Regions from separate parts of the Paenibacillus sp. FSL K6-1330 genome, predicted to be linked through region 1. Evidence: a T-box and tRNA genes for the amino acid it is inferred to sense, from the RefSeq annotation. Region 1 holds a T-box; the other regions hold tRNA genes.

Region 1 (3,283 bases):
GCATGCCATGTCCCAGGAGCACGCTTTCAAAGCCGGAGAATTGTGCGTCATCGCCCAAAATGAGGCCGTGCGCATTCCATAAAATCATTTATAATAGAGAAAACCCCGTTTTGTTGAGGGTTGAGGATTAGACAACTCCAAAATCGCTAAAGGGGCGATTCTCTAGATGACCTCATCTGCCGATATGATGCCAGGCTTTGACCGCATGCAGCTGCAGGCGCCGTTCGATCTGACCTATTACAATGAACAGCCGTTGTCCGGAGGACAGTTTCACTCGCATGCTTTTTATGAAATTTATTATTTCCATGAAGGACGCTGCACTTATTTGATCGGCGATTCCGTTTTCACGCTGAAGCCGGGGGATCTGCTCTTGATGAACGGGCTTACGCTTCACTGTCCGAATGTGGAGCCCGATTCCAGATATGTCAGAAGCATTTTGCATTTTGATCCGGCCTGGATCTGCAAGGGGCTTTCGGATACGGGCAAATCGATATTGCTGGATCCATTCGAAACGCTGCGAAATCATCGCATGACACTGACAGGGGCGAACCGGGATGAATTTGAAGGCATGCTGGCCGATATGCATCGCCTCTCGGCATCCACGGCCGGTTTTCGTCAGGAACGGATGACCTTGCGTATTCAAGAGATGATGTACGTCATCGCGGACTGGTGCCAGGGTGCTGTGCAGGATCAGGACTCCATCTCCGAGAAAGAACGGCATGTCCAACATGTCGTGTCGTTTGTCGAGGAAAATTATATGCAGGATCTGACGCTGGAGCAAATCGCCCGCGATATGCATATTACGAAGCACTATTTATCCTCCTTGTTTAAGGAGGTTACTGGAACGACGGTGTTTAAATATTTGTATCACCGGCGGATTAACCAAGCTAAAATTTTGCTCAGGCTCCATCCTCATCTCAGCATCACGGAGATCAGCCAGGCGGCAGGCTTCAAGCATTTGGCTCATTTCAGCAGGATGTTCAAGGCCATGGTCGGGACGACACCGGAATATTATCGCAGAAGCGGAGAAGAGCTTTCGTTGACTTGATCGGACTTTTTGGGTATAATAGCCACATTAAAACGGTAATATGAACGCGATGATGAGGATCAATCGTTCCACTTTCGATCATGCAGAGAGCCGGTGTCTGGTGAAAACCGGTTGACGATAGGAATGAACTCGCCTCGGAGCAATGGTGTTAACCCGGCCGTCGGAGGGCTGTATTCCGGCAGATTCGGCCGCTGAAGCATCGTCGTCTCATCCGCGATAAGGATGCAAAGGGAGTGAAAGGCAAAGCATGCCTTTGGCTAACTAGGGTGGTACCACGGGAATCAAACCTCTCGTCCCTAGCGATCAGCGCTATGGATGATGAGGTTTTTTTGTTTTTTTGGGCAATGGCATAGGCCTTGTCTCTCGACTGTGAAGGAGGAGCAATGAAGTATGACGGACAATCAACCAACGGGCCACGGCTATCAGCCGCAGGCCATCGAACCGAAGTGGCAGCAATACTGGGATGAGAACAAAACCTTTAAAACGGAAGATACCTCATCCAAACCGAAATTTTATGCGCTGGATATGTTTCCATATCCATCAGGCGCAGGCTTGCACGTAGGGCATCCGGAGGGATACACGGCGACTGACATCGTGTCCCGTTACAAGCGGATGCGCGGATACAATGTGCTTCATCCTATGGGATGGGATGCCTTCGGTCTGCCAGCGGAGCAGTATGCAATGGACACAGGCAAACATCCTCGCGAGTTTACCGTGCAAAATATTGATACATTCCGCCGCCAGATCAAATCTCTCGGCTTCTCGTATGACTGGGACCGCGAGATCAGCACCACCGATCCGGAATATTATAAATGGACCCAGTGGATCTTTATCCAGCTCTATAAGCGCGGCCTTGCCTATGTGGCTGAAGTACCGGTGAACTGGTGCGAAGCGCTCGGTACCGTGCTTGCGAACGAAGAGGTCATCGACGGCAAGAGTGAACGCGGAGGCCATCCGGTCGTACGTAAACCGATGCGCCAATGGATTCTGCGTATTACCGAATACGCGGATCGTCTGCTTGAGGATCTGGATGAATTGGACTGGAGCGAGAGCCTGAAGGATATGCAGCGCAACTGGATTGGCAAATCCACAGGCGCTGAGGTTCGTTTTGACATCGAAGGGTACGATGGTCATCTGGAGGTGTTCACAACCCGTCCAGATACGCTGTTCGGGGCAAGCTACTGTGTCCTGGCGCCGGAGCATGACCTCGTGGATAAGATTACGTCAGCCGATCAGCGTGAAGCCGTCAAGGCTTATCAAGATCAAGCAGCTCGTAAAAGCGACCTGGAGCGGACGGATCTGGCCAAGGATAAAACTGGTGTATTTACGGGTGCGTACGCTATCAATCCGGTAAACGGCGCTAAAGTGCCGATCTGGATCGCGGATTACGTGCTTGCTGGCTATGGAACGGGAGCCATTATGGCGGTTCCGGGTCATGACAGCCGCGACTGGGAGTTTGCGAAGCAATTCGGTCTTCCGATTATTGAAGTTGTTCAGGGTGGAAATGTCGAGGAGGAAGCATACAGCGGCAGTGGCGCGCATGTGAATTCCGGCTTCCTGAATGGGTTGGATAATGAAGAGGCTATCCAGGCGATGAATGAATGGCTGGAGCAAGAGGGCAAGGGCAAGAAGAAGGTAACTTACCGTCTGCGCGACTGGCTGTTTAGCCGTCAACGCTATTGGGGTGAGCCGATTCCGATTCTGCATCTGGAAGACGGAACGATGAAGACCGTGCCGGAGGATCAGCTTCCATTGCTGCTGCCGGATGTGGATCAGATTAAACCGTCCGGTACCGGCGAATCGCCGCTGGCTAACGTTACGGAGTGGGTGGAAACGGTAGATCCCGAAACGGGCATGAAAGCCCGCCGCGAGACCAATACGATGCCGCAATGGGCTGGCAGCTGCTGGTACTACCTGCGTTATATCGATCCGCGTAATAATGAGGAATTGTGCTCCAAGGAGAAGCAGAAGGAATGGCTGCCGGTTGACCTGTACATCGGTGGTGTGGAGCATGCGGTGCTTCATTTGCTGTATGCACGCTTCTGGCACAAAGTATTGTATGACCTGGGTGTTGTCGATACGAAGGAGCCTTTCCAGAAACTGGTCAATCAGGGTATGATCCTGGGCAACAATAATGAAAAAATGAGTAAATCCCGCGGCAATGTCATCAATCCGGATGATATTGTTAACGAATACGGTGCCGACACGCTGCGCGTGTACGAGATGTTCATGGGG
Region 2 (3,283 bases), 160 kb from region 1:
GATTTCCTCTATTGACGTTGATTTGTAACCCTTCTGCATAAAAAGCGCCTTGGCGGCCTCGGCTATGCGTCGCTTGGTATCTTCCGTTTGTTGTTGTTTTTTATTCACGCATGCACCCCCCTTATACCCTTTGCGAGCTTTTCAAAATTTATATACTGAACGTTCGTTCTGTATCTTACCAAATACAATTAATTTATTCAAGACCTCTTGCTGGAGACCTCCAGGCGTTTTTAATTCCAGGATATCGCCCTTGAGCGTAAAGGAAGTAGCGGCCTGCTCCGTAACCTGGGTACGAATATTGTCATTCCGCAGAGGAGGAGCTCCATATTGCTCAGCCGGCGCTCTAGCAAGACATTTCCACTCGAGGAGGATCCGAAATTGAACTCTGTGTTATCGGATCCAATCGGTTTCCCAAAAATAACCGTTACCATGAGTAGGTAGCGGTTATTGTAGAAGTTGATTCATTCCCTTTAATGGTTTACTTCAATGAACTTACGCGATTTCTCATGATAGGACAGCAGCCCCGAAACGGTCACAAATTCGTAGCCTCTCTTTTGCAGCTCCGGCAGAATCACTTTGAGGGCTTCAACTGTCTGTGTACTACCCGGCACAAAATCGTGCATCAGTACAATGTCTCCATTATGGGCATTATCCAGCACTTTTTTGGCAATCCGATTAACGCCGGGCTTTCGCCAGTCCAGCGTATCCTGGTGCCATGACCATAATACGGTCAGCATACCGAAATCCTTGCTTGTGCGGACAATCGCTTCATTATAACTGCCTCCGGGTGGACGAAACAGAACGGTTCGAATGCCGGTTGCATGAAAAATCGCATCCTGCGTACGGTTCAGTTCGCTCGTTAACTTGCTGACGTTAATATTGTGAAAGGGAGGATGGGAGTATGAGTGATTGCCGATCTCATGTCCTTCCTGCAGCTCTCGCGCTACGATCTCAGGGTGTTTCTCCACCCGGTTGCCAACAACGAAGAAGGTAGCCTTAGCGTCATATTGCTTTAGCAGATCCAGAATTTGAATGGTATTCTGTTCGTCCGGACCATCGTCAAAGGTAAGGGCAATTACTTTGTTTTGTGTGGGGACTTCCCATACAATCTCGCCGCGTTCCTCATAATAATCCCTGCCTTTGGAAGCGGATGGTGCATGCTCGGCGTTAACAACTTTCGGATAGCAAAGGGAAATGGAGAGAGCGATTAATACGACGGTTGAGAGTTTTTTCATGGTGAGGGGTATCCTTTTCTCGGCTGTTCTAGTCTTCGCATATGACAATGCAAGCCTATTTATCATTTGGCGATAACGGTAAAATTATTCTTTATGGCATACGGAAGCCTTTGAATCGATGAATTAAAGCGGTGGTTCAAGCTATTAAGTAAGGTGATGCCAAAAATTATGAGTTTCATATATTGACATCACATGGTTGGACATGGTATTATCAATTTTGTCGCTAAGACGAAATGTGCACACCTAGATATCGGAATGAGATCGCAATATATTGCGATTCCCACGCGTACCTTCGGCTATGTAAGTGAACGTGAACGACGCTAGGAACATGCGCGGATAAATATGCCGGGGTGGCGGAATTGGCAGACGCACAGGACTTAAAATCCTGCGGTAGGTGACTACCGTACGGGTTCGACCCCCGTCCTCGGCATTATAACAGCGTCTGGTAAGATGCAAAATAAGTCGGCCCCCGTATGGGTGCCGGCTTATTTTTTTAAATCGACATAAGGTCAATTCATGATGAGCGTTGTTATTGGGTTCAAATTGAACGGAAGATGTTATGGTGTTCCGATTATAGAAATCGCATTCTTTATGATTCCATGCTGGCCTGTGTGAGAGGAGAGAGGAGACATGCGGATGTTTAACAATGATTGGGACCTTATTCTGCAGGGAGAAATGGATAAGCCTTATTTTCAAGCTTTGATGGAACGGGTGGACGAGGAATACAGGCGCAGCACGGTGTATCCCCCCAAGGAAGATATATTTCGGGCTCTTCAGCAAACATCGTACCAATCGACAAAAGTCGTTATTTTGGGACAAGATCCTTATCACGGTCGTAGGCAGGCGCAGGGACTGAGCTTTTCCGTTTCGCCCGGGGTTACGATTCCTCCGTCTTTACGAAATATACATAAGGAGCTTGCTTCGGATCTGGGAATCTCGATTCCCCGTCACGGTTCCTTGCAATCGTGGGCGGATCAAGGAGTACTGCTGCTCAATGCAGTGCTTACGGTTCGCGAAGGCGAGCCGAACTCGCATAAAGGGATCGGGTGGGAGACATTCACCGATACGGTTATTGCGAAATTGAATGAACGTGATCAGCCAATGGTTTTTATATTATGGGGCAGTTACGCACAGAAGAAAGGTTCTTTCATAGACCGAAGCCGGCACAAGGTGCTTGAGTCCAGTCATCCGAGTCCATTTGCAGCGCATAAAGGATTCTTCGGTAGTCGTCCATTTTCAGCATCGAATGCTTTTTTAATGCAAAAGGGTATGGATCCGGTGAATTGGGACATCCCAAGCACACCGGGCGATGGAGATGAATAATCCGCGAGAGGTGACCTTCATGAAGCATTGGATTGGTCGTCATGTTGTCATTCAGCGTTTAGACGGGGCGAAAAGCACGGTTGAAGGTGTGCTGAAAGGGTGGGATCCCGTTCAGGAAAAAGTGATTCTAGGTCCGGGTGAGCTTGTTATACCGTTTCGTGCCATTCATAGAATTATGCCAAGAAACGCATACCCTGCCTTGAACTCCATCGGTTATGTCGTGAATCATACCATTCAATTCGATAACGCCATCTATTTTGGATCTTCCGTGATGATATGGCGAGGCAATCGACTGGTGTTATCACAGGCCATTCTGACTGCTCACGATGAGGATACCGTTACCTTGTCAAATGGCATGATATTGCGCAAGGATGAGCATGATTTTGTGGTTCGATCTCTGCGCGGCAATGCGTGATTCGTTATATAAAGGATGTCCCCAGGAGCCATCGTGAAGTTGGCGGGGACATCCTTTTTTGTACAAATGTCACTTGTATGTCTGAAGTAACTCGAGTTCATTATGCGTCTTCTACTTTTTCGGCAAGGAACAGTTCGTAAATCCGTACCACGATAATTTTGACGATCATGTAAGCGGGAATGGCGAGCAGGATGCCAAGCAGCCCGAAGAAGTCGCCGCCTACAAGAATGAGGACAATCGTGGTCAACGGGTGAATATCCAGCTGTTTCCCGTAGATGACCGGTGTCAGAATATTATCTTGGATCTGCTG
Region 3 (3,283 bases), 3.2 Mb from region 1:
GGACAGATGTACGTAGTAATTCGACACATCATGGCTGAACACATCGAGCATCATCTTGCGGTACGCATCGCTCAGCATCAGGGACTGCACGGACAGCGCCACATCATTCAGGCGGGAATCCAGAAGCTGGGCAGTTTTGCTTACGGTCTCCCGGCTGCCGGCGTAGGCATTATCCTCGATCTCCTGCGCGGCAATCCAATACGAGAAGGTGCCCATTGCAGTGATGGACAGCGTGATCAGCACGATGAACGAGAACAGAATCCTCTGTTTGATCGATATCCGGTAATACCTGCCGGCAATCTGCTGCCGGAGCTGCCGGCCATAGGCTGTGAATGTATTCATAGTTCCCCCTTCTTGAGCATGTATCTCCCTACGATTGTCAGTTCTTGTCACTTGTACCATACGGCTGCTCCGGCCCGGCGTCAAGACAGGGCATGATTATTTAGCGGATTCCGTCCCTTATTATCAATAGGCGCAGGGGGCCCTCCGCAAAACATGGTGCGAATTCACTAATCATGGCTAAGGTTGACGGGAAGCTGCGCGATTGAGTAATTATGCTTGTGACGGTCAGTCCATTCCGTTTGATGCCTTTCTGCGGCAAATGTTGAACGATCCAACAGTAGCAGAGCTCACTGATTTTGTTGCCTCATACGTAAAAAATAATACAATTAGCCAAACTGACGGTTTCAAGGGCGATTCTATGAAGCATGAAACAGAGATGGGGGGGAACGTTGAGCGAAGTCCTGCCCCAACTGAATACTGGCAGCAACGCAGTGTTCACTTATTATGGCGGCGGGGAATCTGGTCCGCTTCATGTGGTATTCCATGTATAGGTCTGGGAACAATAAACTGCTTCCATTTGCTGCTTCGACACCTGGATGAACAAGGGCTGGGACCAGTTGTTGGCATTACGATTGCGGATGTAGAGCGCTATTGAGACCAGGAGCATTGACGGACTGATCGAACGACTGGCTGACGACTATGCGGCCCGTCTTCTGGATACCGGACATCGTCAATTTCAGCTAATCGGCTACTGTTTGGGAGTGTTACTGCTAATACATAATGACCGGCGGTTGACGGCGTAAGTTGTCCTGCTGGTGACGGCCAAGCTGTCCGGTCTATGGTGTGAAGAAAGGGAGAATCATGACAATTCTCCCTGGATGACGCGTTTGATCATATGATCGTCAATGATGCGATGTTTGTTCTGCGAGCCGTAGATGAGGCTGTGCGTGCAGACCTTGTTGAAGGCATGAGTCCGGTACAGTACCGAACTCATGCCCAACAAGTTGCCTAATAAAATAATATGTCTAACTTTATGGGGTCACTTCATAGCGGGTGGTTTTTTGTTTCGCGCGTTTCACGCACTCAACTGGCTAAAGCCATAATAAAAACAGTCCACTAGATTTTTAATCTAATGAACTGCTCTTAGTAAAGTAATACCGGCGAGAGGACTCGAACCTCCACGGTTTCCCACTCGATTTTGAGTCGTACATGTTATTGTCCAAGAAGAGGAACATAAAACCCGGAAAAACCTCGTAAAATCAAGGTTTTTCGCGGGTTTTTTCGTTTCTTCCAGGCTACGAGGAGATAAAACATGTCAGAAGCCGGCTCAGAGCCGACTATTATTCCTGACCCTTATACCCTTCTGCTTCTGAATTACCCAGATGTCGTTACGGTGGAGCAAATGTGTGAAATGCTTGGCGGCATCAGCACCAAAAAACAGCTTACAAATTACTGAAAGTAATGAGCACTAGCCTCAATATTTTAAATAAAAAAAGTTCCTGCTCTGCCAAAAAAAGCAGATCAGAAACCTATTATAATTGAAGTGGTGCGGTCGAGAGGACTCGAACCTCCACGGGGGTTAGCCCACACGGACCTGAACCGTGCGCGTCTGCCAATTCCGCCACGACCGCATATTATGTAAAGTCGGTATCGTGTTGATCACCGTAATTAAGAGTATATTACGCCCATAGTTAAAAAGCAAGCATTTTTTAAAAAAATGGTCGAAACCATATATTCCGCGTGATTTCGACCATTCATGGCAACATCAGATCGTCCACTGATCATGAATAATTCCGGATAAGACCCATGTATTCCCTTCCTGCTGAAACACAAGACGCAGGCTTTCCCAGTCCATGCCAGCATAATCAGGATGAACCCCATCGAAGTAATACTCAACGATGACTGCCCCTTTATACTGGCTGGTCGCATTGTTCAACGTATTTCCTTCGCTTTTGGATTGGTTGTAACCCACCCAAGGCGCAGCGGCAAAATCGCTTGTATAAATAAACGTCTTATAATACTTTTCGAAATTCATGGAAATCGGTTTACCGCTGCCATCAAACTCGCCCCAACGGTATAAGGTATCATCTTTAAACCCATCGCGCAGCTGTTGTTTGCTCAACGTGATATCCTTCTGACGGTCCACATAAGCGTATGGGGAGAAGGTGACTCCTTTTGAATGAGCGAATTCTGCAAGCTTCTCAAAATCTTTGTTTTTCAATAGCGTCATCACTTGATCCGCACTCTTGGACAAGGCAGTTTCAGCCTCTTTAGGTGTGAGCACAGGAAAGATCATGGCTTGTTTTGAAGCGTTATTCCAGGTTACCTTGCCTCCGAGACCTTCAGCCGAGAACCGCAGTGGAATATAGACCCGTCCTTCCTTAAGCTTAGGCGAAGCATCCAGCGTCACCCATTTACCGTCTTGTATCGCATTGGGCTTTCCCACTGTATAACTTGTCGTATGTTTACCGTTGCTCACAACCGCGGTCTGCTTGGCTTGATTCCAGTGAACCTCCGCCCCCATCGCAGTCGAAATATCGCGAAAAGGAACCATGACTAGGCCATGCTGAATAATTGCCGGAGAATCGAGCATCAGCTTCCCTCCATTCACTCTAATCTCAATCTGTTTGTTCGAGGATGCCTCCGCTGCCACTACTCCCCCTCCATACTGTAAGTTTCCGGTTAAGGCTATAACCGCCGCAGTAATCCCTGCCAGCAGCACTCGAACCCCTTTGCGCTTCTTCATCAACAGCTGTCACCCCTTCTTATGTTCTCTGTCCATTTTCGCTGATAAATGGCCTATACCCTTAATTCCAAGCGCGAAACGTTATTTTATCTATTCTTACACTTCCATGACGATGCGATTCCGCTTTAAACCTCGATTCATGCTCACGGGCTCCGAATACTCATCCTCCATGATATGTTCCCCCTTATACTAAGGCAATTAAAATATATAATCGCGGAATATATTTTCCAAGCAATTTCAGCAGATTTAATTTAT

Evidence for each region. A T-box is a leader RNA that pairs with one kind of tRNA and senses whether it is charged. The one in region 1 lies ahead of leuS (leucine--tRNA ligase), so its partner is inferred to be a tRNA-Leu.
Region 2: it has a tRNA-Leu gene. The T-box ahead of leuS (leucine--tRNA ligase) is inferred to sense a tRNA for this amino acid. The anticodon was not compared.
Region 3: it has a tRNA-Leu gene. The T-box ahead of leuS (leucine--tRNA ligase) is inferred to sense a tRNA for this amino acid. The anticodon was not compared.

The regions. Positions count from the first base shown of each region.
Region 1 is NZ_CP150269.1:2,251,148-2,254,430, forward strand. Features, by position in the region: gene NYE54_RS10100 (Gfo/Idh/MocA family oxidoreductase) at 1-82, shown strand, start outside; gene NYE54_RS10105 (AraC family transcriptional regulator) at 167-1,048, shown strand; T-box leader at 1,089-1,349, shown strand; gene leuS (leucine--tRNA ligase) at 1,439-3,283, shown strand, end outside.
Region 2 is NZ_CP150269.1:2,408,069-2,411,351, forward strand. Features, by position in the region: gene NYE54_RS10810 (TetR/AcrR family transcriptional regulator) at 1-108, opposite strand, end outside; gene NYE54_RS10815 (polysaccharide deacetylase family protein) at 471-1,235, opposite strand; tRNA gene NYE54_RS10820 (tRNA-Leu) at 1,580-1,665, shown strand; gene NYE54_RS10825 (uracil-DNA glycosylase) at 1,872-2,558, shown strand; gene NYE54_RS10830 (hypothetical protein) at 2,578-2,973, shown strand; gene NYE54_RS10835 (AI-2E family transporter) at 3,074-3,283, opposite strand, start outside.
Region 3 is NZ_CP150269.1:5,421,222-5,424,504, forward strand. Features, by position in the region: gene NYE54_RS24705 (sensor histidine kinase) at 1-342, opposite strand, end outside; gene NYE54_RS24710 (hypothetical protein) at 545-937, shown strand; gene NYE54_RS24715 (hypothetical protein) at 1,142-1,276, opposite strand; gene NYE54_RS24720 (hypothetical protein) at 1,595-1,738, shown strand; tRNA gene NYE54_RS24725 (tRNA-Leu) at 1,827-1,913, opposite strand; gene NYE54_RS24730 (copper amine oxidase N-terminal domain-containing protein) at 2,048-3,028, opposite strand.